2 regions of the Parazoarcus communis genome follow, and region 1 is predicted to be linked to the other one. Evidence: predicted binding sites of a transcription regulator. Region 1 holds the regulator's gene; the other holds the start of a gene.
What was found. The regulator FNR, encoded in region 1, switches genes on or off when oxygen is low (the NO sensors DNR and NnrR bind a similar motif). The targets are predictions, from matches to a motif close to TTGANCTAGNTCAA.

Region 1 (10,883 bases):
CAGAGCCGGTTACCAGGGAAGTCGCCAGCACCGAATACACCAGTCCGCAAGGCAGGAAGCCCCACAGCAGGCCAAGCGGCAAGGCCTGCTTGACCGAGCGGGCAGGCAGGAAGCGACGGCTCAGCGGCTGAATGCGGCGCCACAGGCGGTGACCGAGCTGCTCTACCGGAACGAGCAGCTTGGTGAATCCGGTGAGATAGAGCCCGAGCGCCACCAGCATGAGGTTCGCGAGCACGTAGAGCGTGATCTGGACCGGCAGAACGCCATCGTAGAGCATGCCGACCGAGCCCAGCGCGCCGAGTCCGGCACCAATGCAGGTGTAGGTGGTGATCCGGCCAAGGTTGTAGGCGAGATGAATCGGCCACTGCCGACTGCGACTCGATGGCGTCTGCACCTGTACCGTAAGCGCTCCGACAATGCCGCCGCACATCGATACACAGTGAGTGCCTCCAAGGAGGCCGATCAGGAAGACGGCGAGATAACCGGTTTCGGGCATGTTCAATCAGCTATGAAGCGTTTGATGCGGTGCGCGCATTCTACGCTGCACCGCGCCTCCCCGCCCGGTCAGATCACCCGGGAGTAACGGGCGCGCTCGCGATCCGAGCGCAGATAGCGATCGAAGAACATCGCAATCCCGCGCACCAGCAGACGGCCCGCGGGCAGCACGCTGATCCAGTCCTTGTCGATCTTCACCAGCCCAGCCTCTTCCATTTCCTTGAGGTCGGCGATCTCGTCAGCAAAGTACTCATGGAACTTGATGAGGTGTGCAATCTCGATCGACTCGATCGACAGCTCGAAATGGCACATCAGCGCCTGGATGATCGAGCGCCGGAGGAGATCGTCGGCGGTGAGCTCAATGCCGCGCAGTACGGGCAGCTCGTCGCGATCGAGGGCATCGTAGTACTCGTCGAGCGTCTTGACGTTCTGCGCGTAGACCGGACCGATCTTGCCGATCGCCGACACACCGAAGGCAAGCAGGTCGCACTCGGCCTGGGTCGAATAGCCCTGGAAATTGCGGTGCAGGCGCCCCTGCCGCTGCGCCACGGTCAGTTCGTCATCCGGCTTCGCGAAATGGTCCATGCCGATATAGACGTAGCCGGCGTCGGTCAGGCGACGGATGGCAAGCTGCAGAATCTGAAGCTTGGAGTCCGCTGACGGCAGGTCGATCGGAATGATCCTGCGCTGGGGCTTGAACAGTCCCGGCAGGTGCGCGTAGCTGTACAGCGAGATTCGATCGGGCGAGAGTTCGAGCACCTGCTCCAGCGTGCGGTTGAAGCTGATCACATTCTGCTTGGGCAGACCATAGATCAGGTCCATGCTGATCGACTTGAAGCCGGTTGCCCGCGCCGCGTCGATGACGAGCTTCGTCTCTTCGACGCTTTGCACGCGGTTGGTCGCAATCTGCACGTCCTCGGCGAAGTCCTGCACGCCGACGCTCATGCGATTGAAGCCGAGGTTGGCCAGCATTTCGACGGTGTCGAAATCCACCTTGCGCGGATCGACCTCGATCGAGTACTCGCCATTCGGCACCAGGTTGAAGTGCTTGCGGACCGCATCCATCAACTGATGCATCTCCGCGTGCGAGAGGAAGGTCGGCGTTCCACCCCCGAGATGTAACTGCGTGACCTGACGTGTCCCCCCCAGGGCCGCCGCCTGCATTTCGATCTCTTTTTCCAGGTAATTCAGATACTTGGCAGACCTGCCATGATCCTTGGTGATGATCTTGTTACAGGCGCAGTAATAGCAGATCGTGTTACAAAAGGGGATGTGGAAGTATAATGACAGCGGTCGGCTCACACCGCCAACGGCACGTTTTCCCAGCCAGTCTGTCAGTGCTTGTGCATCGAATGCCTCCACAAACCTGTCTGCGGTGGGATACGACGTATAGCGAGGCCCGTTGATGTCGAATCGTCGAATCAACTGGGGATCAAAGATTAGGTCTGTCTGGCTGGTCATGGTCTGGCTGCGTCGATGTGTTACTTAACAATGGCAGAAAGCCGGCGTTTTGTGGTTGACTTGGATCAACGGCAACATTCTGACTACCCCCAATCCGGAATCGGAGCAAGTTTACAGTGCAAATGAAGGCGACGGTGCCGATCACCGCGGCGGGGCTCAAAACCGCATGCTCACAATGCAATCTGCTGGAGCTGTGCCTGCCGTTCGGCATGACTGACACTGAACTCAACCGCCTCGACGAACTTGTCGGCGGGCGTCGGAAGATCAAGCGTCAGCAGCCGCTCTATCGCGCAGGCGAACTCTTCGAAGCCATCTATGCGATCCGTGCAGGCTCCTTCAAGACCGACGTTCTGCTCGAAGATGGTCGCGAGCAGGTCACCGGATTCCAGATGACCGGCGAGATCATCGGGCTCGACGGCATCAGCACCGAGTTCCACTCGTGCAATGCGGTTGCGCTCGAAGACAGCGAGGTCTGCGTCATTCCCTACGCCAAGCTGGAAGAACTGTCCCGCGAGATCGAAGGCCTTCAGCACCAGTTCCACAAGGTCATGAGCCGCGAGATCGTGCGCGATCACGGCGTGATGATGCTGCTGGGCTCCATGCGCGCGGAAGAGCGTCTGGCGGCCTTCCTGCTCAACATGTCGCAGCGCTTCACCGCTCGTGGCTTCTCGGCCGCCGAGTTTCACCTGCGCATGACCCGCGAAGAGATCGGCTCCTATCTGGGCCTGAAGCTGGAAACGGTCTCGCGTGCCTTCTCCCGCTTTCAGGAAGACGGCCTCGTCGCGGTGCAGCAGAAACATATCCGCATTCTCGACAACGACGGTCTCAAGAAACTCATTCAGCACCAGCCCGGCGCGCGCTGAGCGCCGGACTGTCGCGCTCAGGCAAAGACGGCGAACCAGCCGCCGACGTTCTTGCTGAGCGCGACCGACACGATCCAGCTGAACACGAGCAGCGCAGCAACAAACGCAGCCCCGCGCACGGTGCGCGTTCGGCCACGTTTCAGGGCAACGGCGCCCAGCAGGATGTAGACGATCAGGCCAATGACCTTGGCCGTCACCCACGGTGCCTGCAACGGGTACTGTTCGATCATCACCGCCAGCGTGATCGCACTGCCAAGCAACACGGTATCGACCACATGCGGCAGGACGCGCGTCAGACGATGTGTGAGCAGACGGCTGTCAACAAGCATCCACACTCCCCTGAGCGCGAAGCCGGCAAGGCTCAGAATCACACAGGTGACGTGGATGTGCTTGATCGCCTGATACATCTTTCGTTCCTCCTCGGGGAAAATGCTGACCGGTGCGCCCTGGTCGGGCGCCGAACAATGACAGAACAAACAGGATTCAGCCACGCAGGCTAGAATCGAAAGTGAAATGCAGGAGCACGGAATGAACCAGACCGCCGCAGACATCCTTACCCAGCTCCGTCAGATCTCCCTGTTCGGGGAGCTGTCGGAGAGTGAGCTGGAACGTGTTGCACGCTATACCCGCGAACGCCGCCTGGGCAAGGGTGAACTGCTGTTTCAGCGCGGCGACGTTGCCCACGGTTTCTATTTCGTCACCGAAGGGCAGCTCAAGCTCGGCTTCTCGTCAGCTCAGGGCAACGAGAAAGTGGTCGAGATCGTCGGCCCGCAGCAAAGCTTTGGCGAAGCGGTGATGTTCATGAACCGCCCCTACCCCGTTTTTGCCGAAGCGCTTACCGACATGTCGCTGCTTCATATCGGCCAGAACGTCGTATCCGACCTGATCGATCAGGATCCGCAGTTTGCACGCAAGCTTCTGGCAGGCATGGCGGTCCGCCTGCATAACATGGTGCGCGACGTAGAAACCTATTCCCTGCGCTCGAGCACACAGCGCGTGATCGGTTACCTCCTCCAGCAAACCGAAGAGGATGGCACCAAGGCTTGCGACATCTCCCTGCCCACGAGCAAGCAGGTCATCGCGTCACGGCTGAACCTGACGCCCGAGACCCTTTCGCGGATCTTTCACGACCTGGCAGACCATGGTCTCATCACCGTTCACGGCAAGCGCATCACGCTTCACAATCCGCAGGCACTGTCGCGCTACAGCGGGTAGCACTTCGCCCGCTCAAGTCCTTGCCGTCCCCCGAAAAGCAACGGCCTCTTGAACGAACAAGAGGCCGTCTTTCACGATACCCGGGTGCTGAAAGCCGAAGCCTTCACGCGCCAGCGCACTCAGGACTCAAGCACATAGGTTCCCGGCGCCGGTGCGAGCGAAGGAAACTGCTCGCTTGCCGCCGGCCTCGCCTCGATCAGCTCTCCGGCGTGGGGTTTGACCCAGTCCATCCAGTCGGTCCACCAGCTGCCCGCCTGCTCTTCAGTGCGATTGCGCCACTGCTCGGCCGTATCCGAGCGATGCGCTTCACCGGCCCAGAACTTGCGCTTGGGCGGCGTGACGACCGGATTGACGATGCCAAGAATGTGGCCTGAGCTCGAGAGCACATAGCGCTTGGGACCGGTGACATGGTTAATCACACGGAAAGTCTGCAGCCACGGCGCGATGTGATCGTCCTCTGCGGAAACGACGTAGAGCGGCTGCGTGATACGGCCGAGATCGAGCGGCTCACCCGCCACCTCGAGTGCGTCGGGATGGATCAGCTTGTTGTTCAGGTAAAGCTCGCGCAGGTACCACGAATGCATCGCGTACGGCATACGCGTGGTATCCATGTTCCAGTACAGCACGTCGAATGGCGGCGGCGTTTCGCCGTACAGCCAGCCTTGCACAACGTAATGCCAGATCAGGCCGTTCGAGCGCAGCAGGCGGAATGCGGAAGCCATTTCCTTGCCATCGAGATAGCCCTTGCTGGCCATGTTGTCGATGATGTAGCGGATGCTGGCTTCGTCGATGAACACCTCGATGTCGCCCGGCTTGTGAAAATCGACGAGCGTGGTCAACAGGGTCCAGTCCGCAACCGGCACCTGGTCCTCAGGGAAATGGCGGTTTGCCCATGCCATGTACATCGACAGTGCAGTGCCTCCGATGCAGTAGCCAACTGCATGCACCTTGTCCTGCCTGGTGAAGCTTCGCGCGCACTCGATGATGGCATGCACGCCTTCGGTGAGGTAATCGTCGAAACTGCAATCGCGCATGGACGCGCCGGGGTTCTTCCAGCTCGTAATGAAGACATCCATCCCCTGATCGAGGAGGAAGCGGATCATGCTCTTGCGCGGCACCAGGTCAAGAATGTAGAACTTGTTGATCCACGGCGTGACGATCACGATCGGCTTCGCATGCACCTTTGGCTGCGTCGGCGCGTAGTGGATCACCTCCAGCAGGTTATTGCGAAAGACCACCTCGCCTGGCGTCGTGGCGAGATTCTCGCCAACATGGAAATCGTCCGGGTCGGTCATCCGGACATTACCGGCCTTGAGGTCCTCGAGGAAATTCTTGAAGCCATTGGTCAGGCTTTCACCGTTGGTTTCGACGGCCTTGCGCATCGCTACCGGATTGGTCCACAAGAAATTCGTGGGGGCCATCGCGTTGAGCAGATTACGCCACCAGAATGCCGCCCGCCTGCGCTCCTTGCTCGCCAGCCCGGGGGTGTCGTAAAGCATGTCCTGCATGTTGCGGGTGAAAGCGAGGTACCACTCCTTGCTCAAATCCCAGGTCGGATACTCCGTCCATACGGGATCGGCAAAACGCGCGTCGTCGGAGTGAGGACGTATCGGGTCCGAACTCGCCAGCCCGAGCATGCGATTGACCGAGTGCAGCTGCAGTTTCCACAGGTCCGTCGACAGTCGGGTGAAGCGCTCCGCCAGTTCCTGTGGATGCGCCAGCCATGCAAGCTGGGCATGGACGAGCGGCGCGGCCATTCCAAGTGGATCCACCGTACCTTCCACGCCGTCATGGAGTTCGCGCATGGCGCGCTTGACGACCTGTCCCGGGTTGAAATCTTCGGCACGCCTTCCGGTCCTGCCCGATGCAGGCCGTTTGCCTGTGCTCTTGCTTGCTCTGGCCATTTCTTGCTCCTTGAATCTCAAGCGGTAAACAGACTGGGCTGTCACCTCAACTCAGATGATAGGTTTCTCCGGCGACCGGCTCGGTCAAGCCGGACCAGCCCAGCTGCTCGGCCACGGCGGCGCCAAACGCCGCACGTGCCTCGGTTTCGCCATGCACCAGAAAAGTCTGCCGCGGCTGCGTTTCAATATGATGCATCCATTCGAGCAGCGCAGGTTTGTCCGCGTGCGCGGACAAGCCGCCTATCGTATAAACATCCGCCCTCACCGGCACCTTGTCGCCAAGAAGCGTGACGACGCGTGCCTTGTCCACCAGTCGCCGCCCCAGCGTGCCAGCGGCCTGAAAACCGGCGATGATGACTGAGCACTCCTTGCGGTCAATGTTGTATCGCAGATGGTGCTTCACCCGCCCGGCATCACACATGCCGCTCGCCGAGATGATCACCAGCCCGCCGCGCTGATGGTTGAGCGCGATCGACTCTTCGACGTCGGCGACAAACCGCAGGTGAAAGCGGTCTGAATTCGCCGTCATCCAGGAAGAAAGCTCACGGGTCTCGTCATCCCACAGCGCCTCGTGCTGCATCGTGAGATCAGTGACCGCCGTCGCCATTGGCGAATCGACGATGACCTCGAGTCGCGCCACCTTCTCCGCCCGTACCAGCTTTGCAAGGATGAACAGCACCTCCTGGGTACGCCCGACCGCAAAGGCCGGAATGATGACGTTGCCGCCCTTGCGCTGAAGCGTGTCATTGAGGGCGTGAACGAGTTCGTCCTCGGTCTCGTTCAAGGGGCGGTGAGCGCGATTGCCGTACGTCGTTTCAATAAACAGGTAATCCGCGGCGCGGACCTGATAGGGATCACGCAACACCGGGCGATCGGGCTGACCGAGGTCACCTGAGAACACCAGCCGTCGGGTGGCGCCGCCCTCCATCACATCCACTTCAATGATCGCAGACCCCAGGATGTGCCCTGCGTCGCGAAAGCGGCAGGAAACCCCCTTCCCGGGGTGAATGAGTGCATCGTACTGGACGCGTTGAAGCCGGTGCAGACTGGCCCGCGCCTGTTCGACCGTGTACAGCGGCGCCGCGGCGGAACTCCGACGTCCGTGACGCGAGCGGTTGCGACGACTCGCCCACTCGAACTCCTTTTCCTGGATGTATGCCGAATCAAGCAGCATGACGCCGAGCAGATCGACCGTTGCATCCGTCGCATGGAGCCGTCCCTTGTACCCAAGGGCGATCAGCCGCGGAACCAGCCCCGTATGATCGAGATGCGCATGCGTGAGGAGGACGAAGTCGATGGAATCGAGGTCGAAATCGAGCGCCCGGAGATTCTTGAGCCCGGCCTCGCGCCCCCCCTGAAACATGCCGCAGTCGACCATGAAGGCACCGCCGTCATGTCGGACCACTGCGCAGGAACCGGTGACTTCACCGGCCGCGCCATAAAACGTGATGTCCATGATGCACCTCCGATAACAGCATCAACCTTCCCGTCTGATGCGGGGTTGACCCTGATCAAGCCCGGGAGCGATGCATCGGTGGCTATAATTGGATACACACCGCGACCCATGGAGTACTTACATGTTCAAACATATTCTCGTACCTACCGACGGCTCGCCCCTTTCTGAAGGCACCGTATCACGTGCTGTGTCCTTCGCCAAAGATGCGGGCGCACGAATCACCTTTTTCTACGCCCAACCGGATTTCCCGATGCCGATTTACGGCGAAGGTGCTCTCATAGACCCCACCACGCCCGAGCAGTTCGCCAAGTCGGCACAACAGGAAGCCGAACGCATTCTGGCGAGCGCGAAAGCAGTGGCGGATGCATCCGGTGTTCTCGCCGCAACCGACACGCTGGTCAATGAGGTGCCCTATGAGGCAATCATCGACGCAGCGGAACGCCACGGCTGCGATCTGATTTTCATGGCTTCTCACGGGCGCAAAGGCATCGCGGGCCTGCTGCTCGGAAGCGAAACACAGAAAGTGCTGACACACGGTACGACGCCGGTACTGGTCTACCGCTGAAAGCAGCTATCCAGCAAAAAAGGGAACGGCCCGCTGTGCGGGCCGTTCCCTTTTTGCTCCACGCTTTCCTGCGGAAACCATGAAGCGCTCCAACCGGGCGCGGCTCAGGTCACGGCCAGCGCAGACCGGCTACTGCTTTGACTCGAGGTGATTGATTTCCGCCGCAGTGCGTTGAAAATAGACCGTTGTCAGGCTCGATGCCGCACAGATCAGCCAGAACGCGAAGAACCCGATGGAATAGGTCGCCAGCATGTCGAGATGAACCGGCGACCCGAAAAAATACAGCTCCCGAGGGTTGATCACGGTAAAGAATATCGCCTCCACCACGCCGGCCACCAGAAAAGACGGCCACAGAACCTGAATCAATTTCTGCATGGAAACTCCTCCTTACCGTGCCATGAAACGGGACCTGCTCCAGCGTCTGACACGCACTGGTAGCAGCACTACGCAAGCCAGCAGGAATCGATTTGTGCCAGCCTGCGTTTGGCGACTACAGCCAGCCAACTCATTGAATTACGAATGGTGCCCCAATGTTCTCTCTTTTTGCTCATCCTCGGCAATATGCCGTTTTGCAAAACGATAAATGTACACCGCCATCGCCAGTACAAAACCGATGGTAAACAGACTGAGCAGACCGATATCGGTGCTGAACAATTCATTCCAGGCCATGATGAGACTCCTTCTTCGACGGGTTAAGAACCAGATGGATCAATCCTGATTTCCGTCTCTGTCGGGAGGTAAGCGGCCCCGTTCATGCGCCAGCTGCGGGACTCATTTTCGATTTGAAACAACCAGCGGCCCGTACTCAGGGGCGCCACAGCGCCCTCGAACACGCCACCCTGCCCGTTCAGGACCAGTTCCTGATCGGACCCGCCCTGGGTCGGATGCGCAATCGTGAGGTGAATGACACCGGGTACGTTGTCGATGTCGGCAGCCGCCACCTCGATGCGTACCGATTCGCTGCGCACCTGAACCAGGGCCTTCAGCCCCAGCTCACGTGCCCGCTCGGTGCGGCCGATCGTCTGAACGATCGCCTTGCCCTCTTTGTAGTAATCATCAACGACCAGCCCGTCCCAGGTTCTGACTGCGATCACCATGGTGATGGTACCGGCGACAACTGCGGTTGCCGGCAACGCGATCAGGAACCAGGGCCAGCCCTGCTTGTACCAGGGGTCGGGTTTCTTGTCGGACACAAATACACTCATTGTCAGGAAGTCTCAGCGAGGGAACAGGAATGTTGTCTTCTCGCGCAGCTTGAGACTCGGTTCATCTTCAGGGTAGACCTCGAAGAAGACTTCGTTCGCGCCGGGCTTGCCCGAATCATACGGGACATGGACCTGCAGGGTCACCGCTTGCGTGCCGGCAGAGCCAACTTCCATGCGATGCTCGCCACCAATGGCGATACCTTCCAGTCCCGCGGCCGAAAACACGAAGGTACGCGCCTTCTCCGTCATGTTCATCACCTGGAGCTGGTACACGTTTTCGATCATGCCGCCTTCGATTTCACGGGCAAGCGACGCGCGATCGCGGATCACATCGACTCGCAAGGGGTCACGCGTAGCGAGCGCCCAGACGAAGGCGAGACTGATGAGGATCAGGACCGAACCGTAGATCAGCGTGCGCGGCCGGAACACGTGGGCAATGATTTCCTTGTTGCCCCAGCCCTTCTTGATCGCATTCTCGGTCGAATAGCGAATCAGCCCCCGCGGATACTCCATCTTGTCCATGACCTGATCACAGGCGTCGATACAGGCAGCACAACCGATGCACTCGTACTGCATGCCCTGACGAATGTCGATACCCGTCGGACAGACCTGGACACAGATACCGCAATCGACGCAATCGCCCTTGTCGAGTGTTTTCGGATCAGCACCTTTCTTGCGCGGACCACGCGGTTCGCCACGTGCGTCGTCATAGGTAATGACCAGTGTATCGGGGTCGAACATCACGCTCTGGAAACGGGCGTACGGGCACATGTACTTGCACACCTGTTCACGCATGACCCCTGCAAACAGGTAGGTGAAACCACCGTAGAACAGGATCCAGAACAGCTCCCACGGGCCGAAGCTCAAGGTCGTGGCCGACTGCAGCAACTCGCTGAGCGGCGAGAAATAGGCGACAAAGGTAAATCCGGTCCAGATCGAGACCGCGGCCCACGCACCGTACTTGGCCAGCTTGATCCCGACCTTTTTCGCGCTCAGCGGCGCCTTGTCGAGCTTGATTCGCTTGTTGCGGTCACCCTCGATCTTCTGCTCGATCCACATGAAGATTTCGGTGTACACCGTCTGCGGGCACGCGTAGCCACACCAGAGGCGACCGGCAATCGCAGTGAAGAAGAACAGACCGTAAGCGGAAATGATCAGCAGGATTGCCAGGAAGAACACGTCCTGCGGCCAGAACACCCAGCCGAAGATATAGAACTTTCGCTCTGTCAGATGCAGCAGAACAGCCTGCCGATCGTTCCACATCAACCAGGGCAATCCGTAAAAGAGGATCTGGGTAAACCAGACGAGCGCCCATCGCCAGTTTGCAAAGATGCCCGTAACCGCGCGCATGTAGACCTTCTGTCGTACCGCGTACAGGGAATCCTGTTCAGGTGGTGGAGGTGGGACCTTGGCTTGAGAGTTCGGGGCTGTGCTGTTCATGATCGCTTTATTAGTGGATTCTTATTTTTATGATTGAAAACAGCTCCGGGGGCATAAGCCCCCGGAGCGCACTACTTACTTCTGTTCCTTGCTAAGACTCAACACATATGCTGCGAGGAGATGAACTTTGGCATCGCCAAGGAACTCCTGGAATGCAGGCATCTGGTTTTGACGACCGTTGGTCACGGTTTCGATGATCGTCGCTTCGGACGAACCATACAGCCATGATTTGTTGGTCAGGTTGACCGCACCCAGCATCGGGTTGCCCTTGCCATCCGC
Region 2 (10,883 bases), 690 kb from region 1:
GCAGCGGATCGGACTCATCCGTGGCACGTGAATGCCGGGGCCGGATTTCCGTGCGCGCCACGACTTTCAGGCCATTCTTCGCGATCTCCTCCTGCAGGAACTCACGGCTGCGCAGGCCGAGGTGCTCCGCGAGGTCGGACAGGATCAGCCAGCCTTCGCCACCCGGCGTCAGGTGTGACGCCAGTCCGCTCAGGAAGCCCTTGAGCATGCGGCTGTCGGGATCGTACACCGACTGCTCGAGCAGGGAACTGGCGGCGGCCGGCAGCCAGGGCGGGTTGCATACCACCAGCGATGCGCGGCCATCAGGAAAGAGGTCGGTGGTCTCGATCTCGACCTTGCCGCTCATGCCGAGGCGCTCGATATTGTCGCGTGCGCATGCGATCGCGCGCGGCGACTGATCGGTCGCAATCACGCGTGCCACGCCACGCCGAACCAGCAAGGCTGCCAGCACGCCGGTACCGGTGCCGATGTCGAACGCAAGTGCCTTGCCCGGCAGCGGCGCCTTGGCGACGAGATCCACATACTCGCCCCGCACCGGCGAATACACGCCGTAGTGCGCGTGGATCCGCGCGCCGAGTTCCGGGATTTCAACGCCCTTCTTGCGCCACTCGTGCGCACTGACGACCCCGAGCAATTCACGCAGGGACACGACAAAGGGCCCCGTGCTCTCGCCGTAAGCCTCAACGCAGGCTTCGCTGATATCCGGCGCACGGCGCAGCGGAATGGTGTAATCCTCGCCCACGGGAATCAGCAGCATGCCGAGAATACGGGCACGCTGTGCCTGCGACTGCCGATAGAGGTGGAAGGCATGGGCCGGCGTCACATCGGCCGCCTTGGCCTTCTTGCGCGCAGCCTTTTTCGGTTTCGGCTCGGCGCGCCGCGCCACCGCCTGCAACAGCAGGCGCGCGTTCTGGAAGTCGCCACGCCACAGCAGGGCCGTGCCCTCGCACGCAAGACGGAAGGCCGTATCCGCGTTCATGGTGTCGTCGGCCATCTGCACGCGACGCGGTGGCGGCGTCCCACTTTCTGAATGCCAGCGCGCAGTGCACGCTTCGTCTTGTTCGATCCAGCTCAACTGGGGATCAGTCATGGTCGGAAACTCCGGAATGATTGAAAACCTGTGCGCACCGCGGCGCTGCAGGATGAAAATGCGGCGGTCAGGGGACCGCGGGCAATGAAATTTCGTGGCTGCGCTGAGCGCCGGACGTCAGCGCCCGGCAATCGTCGAGAAAGGTTCTGATCGCTGCCGTATGGTACTTCCCGCGGCGCCAGATGAACTGAAAACGACGCCGCAGATCGAGCTCGGGGGTCTCCACCGGGACCAGGCTGCCACGCCTGAAGGCATCGCGCAGCGCCAGCCTCGAGATGCAGCCAATCCCAAGCCCGCTCTCCACTGCACGCTTGATTGCTTCCGTGTGCTCGAGTTCGAGCTGAACTCGCAGCCCCCCCTCCCAGTGGCGCAGGGCCTGCTCGAAAGTCTCGCGGGTACCCGATCCGCGCTCGCGCAGAATCATCGGCTCGGCTGCAATCTCTGCCAGGGTCGCAGTGGACTGCTGCGCCAGGCGGTGGGACGGCGCGCAGAACACCACCAGTTCGTCGTCCACCCAGGGTTCGATCTCGATCTCACGATCGAGAACCTGCCCCTCGATGAGGCCAAGATCGATTTCATGATGAAGTACCTGGGCCACCACGTTGGCCGTGTTCTGCACCTGCAGTTGAACATGGCTTTCCGGATGTCGTTGCAGAAAGCCCGAAACAATCAGCGGCAGCAGGTAATTGCCGATGGTCAGCGTCGCCCCGACCCGCAGGCTTCCGAGTCCGCGCTCCCCACGCAACAGCGCCTCTACCTCCTCCGCACGGTCCAGCAGCTCCACCGCGCGCGGCAGCAGCAGACGTCCCTGCTCATTCAGGTGCAGACGCCGGCCGTGACGATCGAACAGCTGATGCTCGAACTGGTTCTCCAGTTCTGCGAGCGCCGCGCTGGTCGCCGATTGCGACAGGTTGAGCGCTTCGGCGGCACGCGACACATTGTCACTGCGGGCGATGGCAACAAAGGCTTCAATCTGGCGAAGGGTGTACTTCATATTCATAAAACCGGTAAGGCTTAGCTGAATTATCCACCATTCAGGTAAAGAAGCGCCGGTAAACTTCGCTCATCACTCATTCACCCAAGAGCACGCCATGAGCAATCTGAATCAGGAACGCATTCTCAGCGTCCATCACTGGAACGACTCCCTGTTCAGTTTCCGCACCACCCGCAACCCCGGCCTGCGCTTCGAGAACGGACAGTTCGTCCTGATCGGCCTCGAACTCGACGGCCGTCCGCTGACGCGCGCCTACAGCATCGCCAGCCCCAACTACGAGGAGCACCTCGAGTTCTTCAGCATCAAGGTGCCCGACGGTCCGCTCACTTCGCGCCTGCAACACCTGCGCGAAGGCGACCCGATCGTGGTCAGCAAGAAGCCCACCGGCACGCTGGTGCTGCACGACCTTCGCCCCGGCCGCAACCTGTACCTGATGTCCACCGGTACCGGACTGGCACCTTTCATCAGCGTCATCCAGGACCCGGAAACCTATGAGCGTTTCGAGCGCATCGTCCTGATCCACGGCGTGCGCCATACCTCCGAACTCGCCTACGCCGACTTCATCGAGAAAGACCTGCCCGAGAACCCCTGGTTTGGCGAGTCCGTGCGTGAAAAGCTCATCTACTACCCGACTGTCACCCGCGAACCCTTCCGCAACAACGGCCGCCTGACCGATCTCATCCGCTCCGGAAAGCTGCTGAGCGATTGCGACCTGCCGCCCCTCGACCCCGCGCTTGACCGTGCGATGATCTGCGGCAGTCCGTCGATGCTCGCCGACTGCTGCACCCTGCTCGACGAACGGGGCTTCCAGATCTCCAAGCGTATCGGCGAACCCGGCGACTACGTGATCGAACGTGCGTTCGTGGAGCGCTGAACAATCGACCGGCCCGCTTGTTTCGGCAACCGGGCCGGTACGCAGGACGGCATACCACGAAAGGAATATCTTTAAACTTCTCCCGAAGTGCGAAGAGTTCTCAAATTCCTTGATCAGGGTCAAATTGGCTGAACTCTGCGGAAGTATGATTCCACAGTGAAAAACAGTACGCCTAATTTTGTTATAGCTGGCCTGCTGACCGTATTTGCTGCCACTCTGGTCATCCTGACCTGGCGTGAAGCGCCATCGGCAGCCTCCTCATCGCCCACCACACTGATGATGGCCGATGTCATCCGGCGCGCGGAGCCGATTTCCCCCCTGCCGGCCGATCCGCAGCTTATAGACCCGCGTCGCGCCGGCCTCGGCGAACGTCTCTTTCACGATCCTGTGCTGTCGGTCGATTACACGATCTCCTGCGCCAGCTGTCACCCGCTCGACAGGGCCGGCGCCGACGGTCTGCCCGCCTCCAGAGGGGTGGGTGGCGCACCCGGCACCGTCAACACCCCGACTGTATTCAACGCCGCCCTGAACTTCGCTCAGTTCTGGGACGGACGGGCCGCAACGCTGGAAGAGCAGGTTGCCGGCCCGCTTCACAACCCGGTGGAAATGGGCTCCAGCTGGAGCCTGGTGATCGAGCGTCTGAACAAGAGTGACGACTATCGCAGCCTGTTTGCCGAGCTCTATCCACAGGGCATCAGCGCGGAAACGATCGCCGATGCACTGGCCGCTTTCGAGCGCAGCCTGCTGACACCCGGAGCCCGGTTCGACCAGTACCTGCGTGGCAGGACCGACGCCCTCAGCGCCGATGAGATCGAGGGTTACGCCCGTTTCAAGAGTCTCGGTTGCGCCAGCTGCCATCAGGGCGTCAACGTCGGCGGCAACCTGTTCCAGCGCTTTGGCGTGATGGGCGATTACTTTGCCGACAAAGGCATGAGCAACCCGGCCGACCTCGGCCGTTTCAACGTCACCGGCCGCGAGGAGGATCGATACGTTTTCCGTGTCCCGAGTCTGCGCAACGTCGCCCTTACCGCGCCCTACTTTCACGATGGCAGCGTCGAGACACTGGACGATGCAGTAGAGATCATGGCGCGCTATCAGCTCGGCCGACCGCTCACCAGGGAGGACCGTCGGCTTCTCGTGGCGTTTCTGCACACGCTCAGCGGCAGCTTTCGTGGAGCACCCCTGAAATGAGCGCCCACGAACGGCCGACACTGCTGCCCACCATCATCAGTCGCACCGGCTTCGCGTGGATGCTGGTCGCCATCGTCATTGCTGCCAGCCTGCTGAGCTGGCTGTTCCTGCGCGCCGATGCGATCTCGCCCCAGGCGCACGAGCACTATGCGCGCGAACTCAGGCTGTTGCGTCAGGCGGACGCCGAACTCAACGCTGCGGTGCTGGCCAGCCGCGTCGGCATTCAGCTTGACTTCGACACCATCGGCACGGCAACCGGCGAACTGCACAAGGTGGTGTCCGAGCTCGAGGACGTTCCCGGCTTTCTGTCCGCCAGCGACCGTCTTCAAGTGCTGAACCGCGTCGCACAATATCGCGATGTGCTGGAACAGAAGATCCGCCAGATCGACCTGTTCAAGCGTGAGCACTCGGTGCTCCGCAACTCCCTTGCCTATCTGCCGCTCGCAACCGACCTCCTGATCGGCGACGACACCGCACCGATCGCACAGACCCGGCCGATCGGGATCTTCGTGCGGGGCGTGATGACCCATGCACATACCGCTGATGCGCAGCTCGCACAGCGGCTCGAAGAGAGCATGACGAAGCTCGAATCGATCGTCGCACAGCTGAAAGGGGCGCATCAACAGCAGATGACCAACGTGCTGCTGCATGGCCGAGTGATCCTCGAGCGCAAGCCGATTCTCGACACCCTGACCCGCGAGACATTGGCCATGCCCACCGCGGCGCTTGGCGAAGAGCTGGCGCAGACCTATGCCCGCGGCTATGAGCGGGCTTCCCGTACCGCCCACAACTACCGGGTCAGCCTCTATGTGCTGGCGCTGGTCCTTGCCGGCTATCTGGCGCTCGTCATGCTCCGGCTTGCCAAGACATCCGGCGACCTGGCGCAGGCAAACCGGCAGCTCAAGGAACGCATCGCGACGCTCGATCGCACCCAGCACGATCTCAAGCTCTATGCAACCGTGTTTACCAATGCCACGGAAGGCATGCTGATTACCGATGGCAGCGGCAGGATCGTCGCCACGAACCCGGCATTCAGCGAAATCACCGGATACACGACGGCGGAAATGCTTGAATGCTCTCCGTCCATGCTGAAGTCAGGCCGCCAGCCCGAAAACTTCTATCGTGACATGTGGCGCACCCTGGACCGGCGCGGTCAATGGCAAGGTGAAATCTGGAACCGGCGCAAGAATGGCGAAGTCTATCCAGAGTGGCTGTCGATCACGGCCGTGCGCAACCAGGACGGCGCGACCAGCCACTACATCGGGCTGTTCTCCGACATCACCGAGCGCAAGCGCGCCGAGGCTCGCATCCACCACCTTGCACATCACGACAGCCTGACCAACCTGCCCAACCGCCTGCTGCTGCAGGACAGGCTGGAGCAGGCCATCCTGCAGTCGCACCGGGTCGGAAGCCACACCGCCGTGCTGCTGCTCAACCTCGACCGCTTCAAGACCATCAACGACTCGCTCGGACACGATCTTGGCGATGGTCTGCTGCAACAGGTCGCACACCGCTGTCTTGCGGTCGTGCGTGAAACCGACACCGTCTCCAGACCGGGCAGCGACGAGTTCGTGCTGGTCGTTCCCGACATCGATCATCCCCAGGATGCGGCGATCGTTGCACGAAAAGTCCTGCAGACCGTGGGCCGTCCCTACCTGCTGGGCGACCACGAGATCACGGTCACGGCCAGTATCGGCATCGCCATTTTCGATGGCGACGGGCTTACGCCGGCGGAGTTGCTGCGCAATGCCGATGCCGCCATGTATCGCGCCAAGGCCGAGGGGCGCGATGCCTATCAGTTCTATTCGGCAGACATGAACTCAGCCTCGCTCGGCGACCTGCTCCTCGAGAACCAGCTGCGTGGCGCGCTGGAACGCAACGAACTCGAGCTCCACTACCAGCCCAAGGTATGCGCGACCAACGGACGTCTGGTGGGTGCTGAAGCCCTGTTGCGCTGGCGCCATCCGGATCTCGGCCTCATCTCGCCGGGCCGCTTCGTCCCGGTGGCGGAGGAGTCCGGGCTCATCGCGCCGATCGGCGAATGGGTGATGCGCGAGGCCTGCCGCCAGCTGCAGGTCTGGCGTGACGCGGGCATGATGCCGGTGCCGGTTGCAGTCAATCTCTCCGCACACCAGTTCACGCAGCGCAAGCTGTCATCACTGGTCGAGGAGGTCCTGACCGAAACCCGTCTGCCAGCCGGACTGCTCGGGCTCGAGCTCACCGAAACCATGCTGATGCGCGATGTAGACCGCACCATCGAGACCCTCAACATCCTGCGGGACATGGGTATCGACCTTTCCATCGACGACTTCGGCACCGGCTATTCCTCGCTCTCCTATCTCAAGCAGTTCCGCGTCAACGTGCTGAAGATCGATCGCAGCTTCGTCAATGACATCCACCGCGAGAATACCGACGGCAAGATTGCCGCCGCGGTGATCGCCCTCGCCCACAGTCTGGGCATGAAGGTGGTGGCCGAAGGCGTCGAGACCGAAGCCCAGCGCGAGTTTCTGCTCGCACACGGATGCGACCAGTTCCAGGGCTATCTGTTTGGTCGTCCGGTACCGGCAGCCGAGTTCGAGAAGGCCTTGACCGCGCGTCGAATGGGGCTGCCCGGCACCGTGCTGGCCAAACTGCACGAGGACGTCACCAGCATTTGACCTGAGCGCCGCGCCACGACACACTCGGACCTCCCTTCTGCAGGAGCGTCAGGCCATGGATGAGACCCCGGACACGTCGGCAAACACGCCGATTTACGAAGTCCCGCTGCGCGCACTGGACGGGCAGGAGCACACGCTCGCCGAGTACGCGGGCAAGGTGATGCTGATCGTCAACACCGCCAGCCAGTGCGGCTTCACGCCGCAGTACGCCGGCCTGGAGACGCTTTACAAGAACTACGCCGAACGCGGCTTCGTCGTACTCGGTTTTCCGTGCAATCAGTTCGGTTCGCAGGAACCCGGCAACGAAAGCGAAATCGCGAGCTTTTGCGAGACGAACTACGGCGTCAGCTTCCCGATGTTCGCAAAGATCGACGTCAACGGCGACAACGCACACCCGCTCTTCGATTGGCTCAAGGACAACGCCAGGGGCGTGCTCGGCACTGAATCGATCAAGTGGAACTTCACCAAGTTTCTGGTCGATCGCGAAGGCGTGGTCGTCGGCCGCTACGCCCCGACAACGACGCCGGCGTCGATGGCTTCCGACATCGAGAGCCTGCTGGATGCCTGAGCCGCGCGGGCTTGCGCGCACCTGCGCTGGCATCACGCAGTCGGGTTCATTGGGTCCGTGTTCATTGGCATCTCTCACAGGCTCGCCGAAGCGCAGCTGAGTATTCCGTACAGACATGCGCCGCCTGTTTCTCGCTCTGGCCGCAGCAGCGACCCTGCTGCTCGCCGGCCTCTCCCTTGTGGTTGTGGCCAGTCTCGATTCGTCCGCGCTGGTCCGCCGCAGCGAAACGATCTCGCCCGCAGCGGTCGCGGAGGCCCGCCGCCTGCTCGCGCACAACGATCCAAGACAACTGCAGCCCGGCCAGTCGCGGCTGGTCATGGTCCCGGCGCGGCTCATCGACGAAGGCGTCAATCACCTCGCCACACGTTTCGGCGGCGGGCAGGCAGCATTTACCGCCGCGGCCAGGCAGGCGGAACTCCGCCTTACCCTGCCCGTACCGCTGATTACGGTGGAACGCTATCTCAACGTGCGCGCCCGCCTGAGCGATGATGGCAAGCAGCTTCGCATCGATCGCATTCAGGTCGGCAGTCTGAGCCTTCCGCCACAATCGGTGTTGCCGCTCATCGGACTGCTGGCACGGATCGGCGGATACAGCGAGGAATGGCGCCTCGTCCGCAGCTCGGTCAGGCGCGTTGCGATTGCAGCCAGCGGCAACAGGGTGGACATCGCCTATGTCTGGCAGCCCGAACTCCTGAGCCGCGCACGCGCACTGGCGCTCTCGAACGACACCACACAACAGCTCGAAACCGCTCAGCGCGACCTTGCGGGGCTGCTGGGTTTCCGCGCGCAAGGACAGGCACTGCCCCTGCCTGCGGTACTCAAACCCATGCTGCAGGCGGGTAACGACGCATCCCTTGCACGTCGCCGCGCTGTACTCCTCGTCCTTGCCAGCTATCTCGCAGGGCGCGACCTTGCCGCAGTCATTCCCGAAGCGGCTGCATGGCCGCGTCCGCCGCGCCGGGCGCTGACGCTTCACCGCCGCGTAGACACTGCTCAGCATTTCATCATCTCGGCGGCGCTGTCGGCATGGGCAGGCGAGCCGATCGCGGACGCCATCGGCCTGTACAAGGAGCTTGAGGACGCCCGCAGTGGCAGCGGCTTCTCCTTCGCCGACCTTGCCGCCGATCGTGCCGGCACCCGCTTCGGCAAGCTCCTCACCGACGATCCGGCGCGCATCGACGCCGCACTCGCTGCGCCGATGCGCGACGGCGATCTCGTCCCCATCCTGCGGGGCCTGCCCGAATTCATCACCGAAACGGAATTCCGCCGCCGCTTCGGTAGCACAGAGAGCGCGGCCTACGGTCAGCTGGTCGCCGAAGTCGAGCGCCGCATCAGCGCCCTGCCGCTGTATCGCTGATCGGCGCGCCCGAATGCGGCGCCGCAGCCATCGCCACATGGCGGCCATCCCGTCAGCTGGGGTAGACTCCACGGTTTCGTGTCCATCCCTTCCGGAATTCCATGGCCCAATACGTAATGTCGATGCTGCGCGTGAGCAAGACCGTTCCGCCCAAGCGTCAGATCATCAAGGATATTTCCCTCTCCTTCTTCCCCGGCGCCAAGATTGGCCTGCTCGGCCTCAACGGCTCGGGCAAGTCCACCGTGCTGCGCATCATGGCCGGCGTCGACAAGGAATACGAAGGCGAAGTCCAGCATCTCGCCGGTCAGCGCATCGGCTACCTTGCACAGGAACCCGAGCTCGACCCCGCCAAGACGGTGAAGGAAGAGGTCGAGTCCGGCCTCGGCGAGATCGTCGAAGCACGCCAGAAGCTGGAAGAAATCTACGCCGCCTATGCCGAACCCGACGCCGATTTCGACAAGCTTGCCGAAGATCAGGCGAAGTACGAAAACATCCTGTCCTCCGCCGGCGCCGACATCGAGACACAGATGGAGATCGCCGCCGACGCGCTGCGCCTGCCGCCCTGGGATGCCGTTGTCGGCAACCTGTCCGGTGGTGAGAAGCGCCGCGTCGCGCTGTGCAAGCTGCTGCTGTCGCGCCCAGACATGCTCCTCCTCGACGAACCGACCAACCACCTCGACGCCGAATCGGTCGAGTGGCTGGAGCAGTTCCTCACCCGCTTCCCCGGCACCGTGGTCGCAGTGACCCACGACCGTTACTTCCTCGACAACGCCGCCGAGTGGATTCTCGAACTCGACCGCGGACACGGCATCCCGTGGAAGGGCAACTACTCGTCCTGGCTGGAGCAGAAGGGCGAGCGCCTGGCGCAGGAGAGCAAGCAGGAAGCCGCCCACCAGAAGGCGATGAAGACCGAACTGGAGTGGGCACGCTCCAACCCGAAGGCACGTCAGGCCAAATCCAAGGCCCGTCTGGCGCGCTACGAGGAAATGACCACGGTCGAGTACCAGAAGCGCAACGAGACCCACGAGATCTTCATTCCGCCCGGCGAGCGTCTCGGCGACAAGGTCATCGAATTCAACGACGTCTCCAAGGCCTTCGGCGACAAGCTGCTGATGGACAAGGTCAGTTTCAGCGTACCGCCCGGCGCCATCGTCGGCGTGATCGGTCCCAACGGCGCCGGCAAGTCGACCCTGTTCAAGATGATTCAGGGCAAGGACACGCCCGACAGTGGCGAAGTGGTCATCGGCTCGACGGTGAAGATTGCCGCAGTGGATCAGTCGCGCGAAGGTCTGGCCAACGACAAGACCGTGTTCGAGGCCATCTCCGACGGCGCCGACATCCTGACTGTCGGCCGCTTCGAAATGCCGAGCCGCGCCTACATCGGCCGCTTCAACTTCAAGGGTGGCGACCAGCAGAAGATCGTCGGCAACCTGTCGGGTGGTGAGCGTGGTCGCCTGCATCTTGCCAAGACCCTGATCGCCGGTGGCAACGTGCTGCTGCTCGACGAACCGTCCAACGACCTCGACGTCGAGACCCTGCGCGCGCTCGAAGATGCGCTGCTCGAATTCGCCGGCTGCGCGATGATCATCTCGCACGATCGCTGGTTCCTCGACCGTATCTGTACCCACATCCTGGCGGCCGAGGGCGATTCGCAATGGACCTTCTTCGCTGGCAACTACCAGGAATACGAAGAGGACAAGCGCAAGCGTCTGGGTGAAGAAGGCGCCAAGCCCAAGCGCATCCGCTACAAGCCAATCTCGCGTTAAGCGGCTTGCGCATCACCAGGGACAGACCGCCGCCAATCCCGGCGGTCTGTTTTCGTTTGAACACATTTAGGGATGTCCGCCATGGTCAGTATCGGCACGCCACTCTCCCCCACCGCCACCCGCGTGCTGCTGTGCGGCTCGGGTGAACTCGGCAAGGAAGTTGCCATCGAACTGCAGCGCTTCGGCTGCGAGGTGATCGCGGTCGACCGCTACGCCAACGCACCCGCGATGCAGGTCGCGCATCGCAGCCACGTCATCAGCATGCTCGACGGCGCTGCGCTGCGTGCCGTCATCGAACAGGAGAAGCCGCACTACATCGTGCCGGAGATCGAGGCCATCGCCACTGCGACCCTCGTCGAGCTCGAGGCCGAAGGCTACACGGTGAT

Region 2: CEW83_RS05245 (cytochrome-c peroxidase) is a predicted target of FNR. The motif match lies at 3,068-3,081, and genes of this name have one in related genera.

Annotation. Positions count from the first base shown of each region.
Region 1 covers NZ_CP022187.1:439,151-450,033, reverse strand. The annotation lists gene CEW83_RS02205 (sulfite exporter TauE/SafE family protein) at 1-496, opposite strand, end outside; gene hemN (oxygen-independent coproporphyrinogen III oxidase) at 565-1,956, opposite strand; gene fnr (fumarate/nitrate reduction transcriptional regulator Fnr) at 2,079-2,819, shown strand; gene CEW83_RS02190 (SirB2 family protein) at 2,837-3,226, opposite strand; gene CEW83_RS02185 (Crp/Fnr family transcriptional regulator) at 3,348-4,034, shown strand; gene CEW83_RS02180 (PHA/PHB synthase family protein) at 4,154-5,839, opposite strand; gene CEW83_RS02175 (MBL fold metallo-hydrolase) at 5,985-7,394, opposite strand; gene CEW83_RS02170 (universal stress protein) at 7,516-7,959, shown strand; gene CEW83_RS02165 (hypothetical protein) at 8,089-8,334, opposite strand; gene CEW83_RS02160 (DUF3149 domain-containing protein) at 8,473-8,628, opposite strand; gene CEW83_RS02155 (FixH family protein) at 8,652-9,164, opposite strand; gene ccoG (cytochrome c oxidase accessory protein CcoG) at 9,177-10,604, opposite strand; gene ccoP (cytochrome-c oxidase, cbb3-type subunit III) at 10,680-10,883, opposite strand, start outside.
Region 2 covers NZ_CP022187.1:1,127,738-1,138,620, forward strand. The annotation lists gene CEW83_RS05230 (methyltransferase) at 1-1,090, opposite strand, end outside; gene CEW83_RS05235 (LysR family transcriptional regulator) at 1,158-2,084, opposite strand; gene CEW83_RS05240 (ferredoxin--NADP reductase) at 2,182-2,958, shown strand; gene CEW83_RS05245 (cytochrome-c peroxidase) at 3,115-4,149, shown strand; gene CEW83_RS05250 (EAL domain-containing protein) at 4,146-6,806, shown strand; gene CEW83_RS05255 (glutathione peroxidase) at 6,862-7,374, shown strand; gene CEW83_RS05260 (hypothetical protein) at 7,490-8,731, shown strand; gene ettA (energy-dependent translational throttle protein EttA) at 8,833-10,497, shown strand; gene purT (formate-dependent phosphoribosylglycinamide formyltransferase) at 10,579-10,883, shown strand, end outside.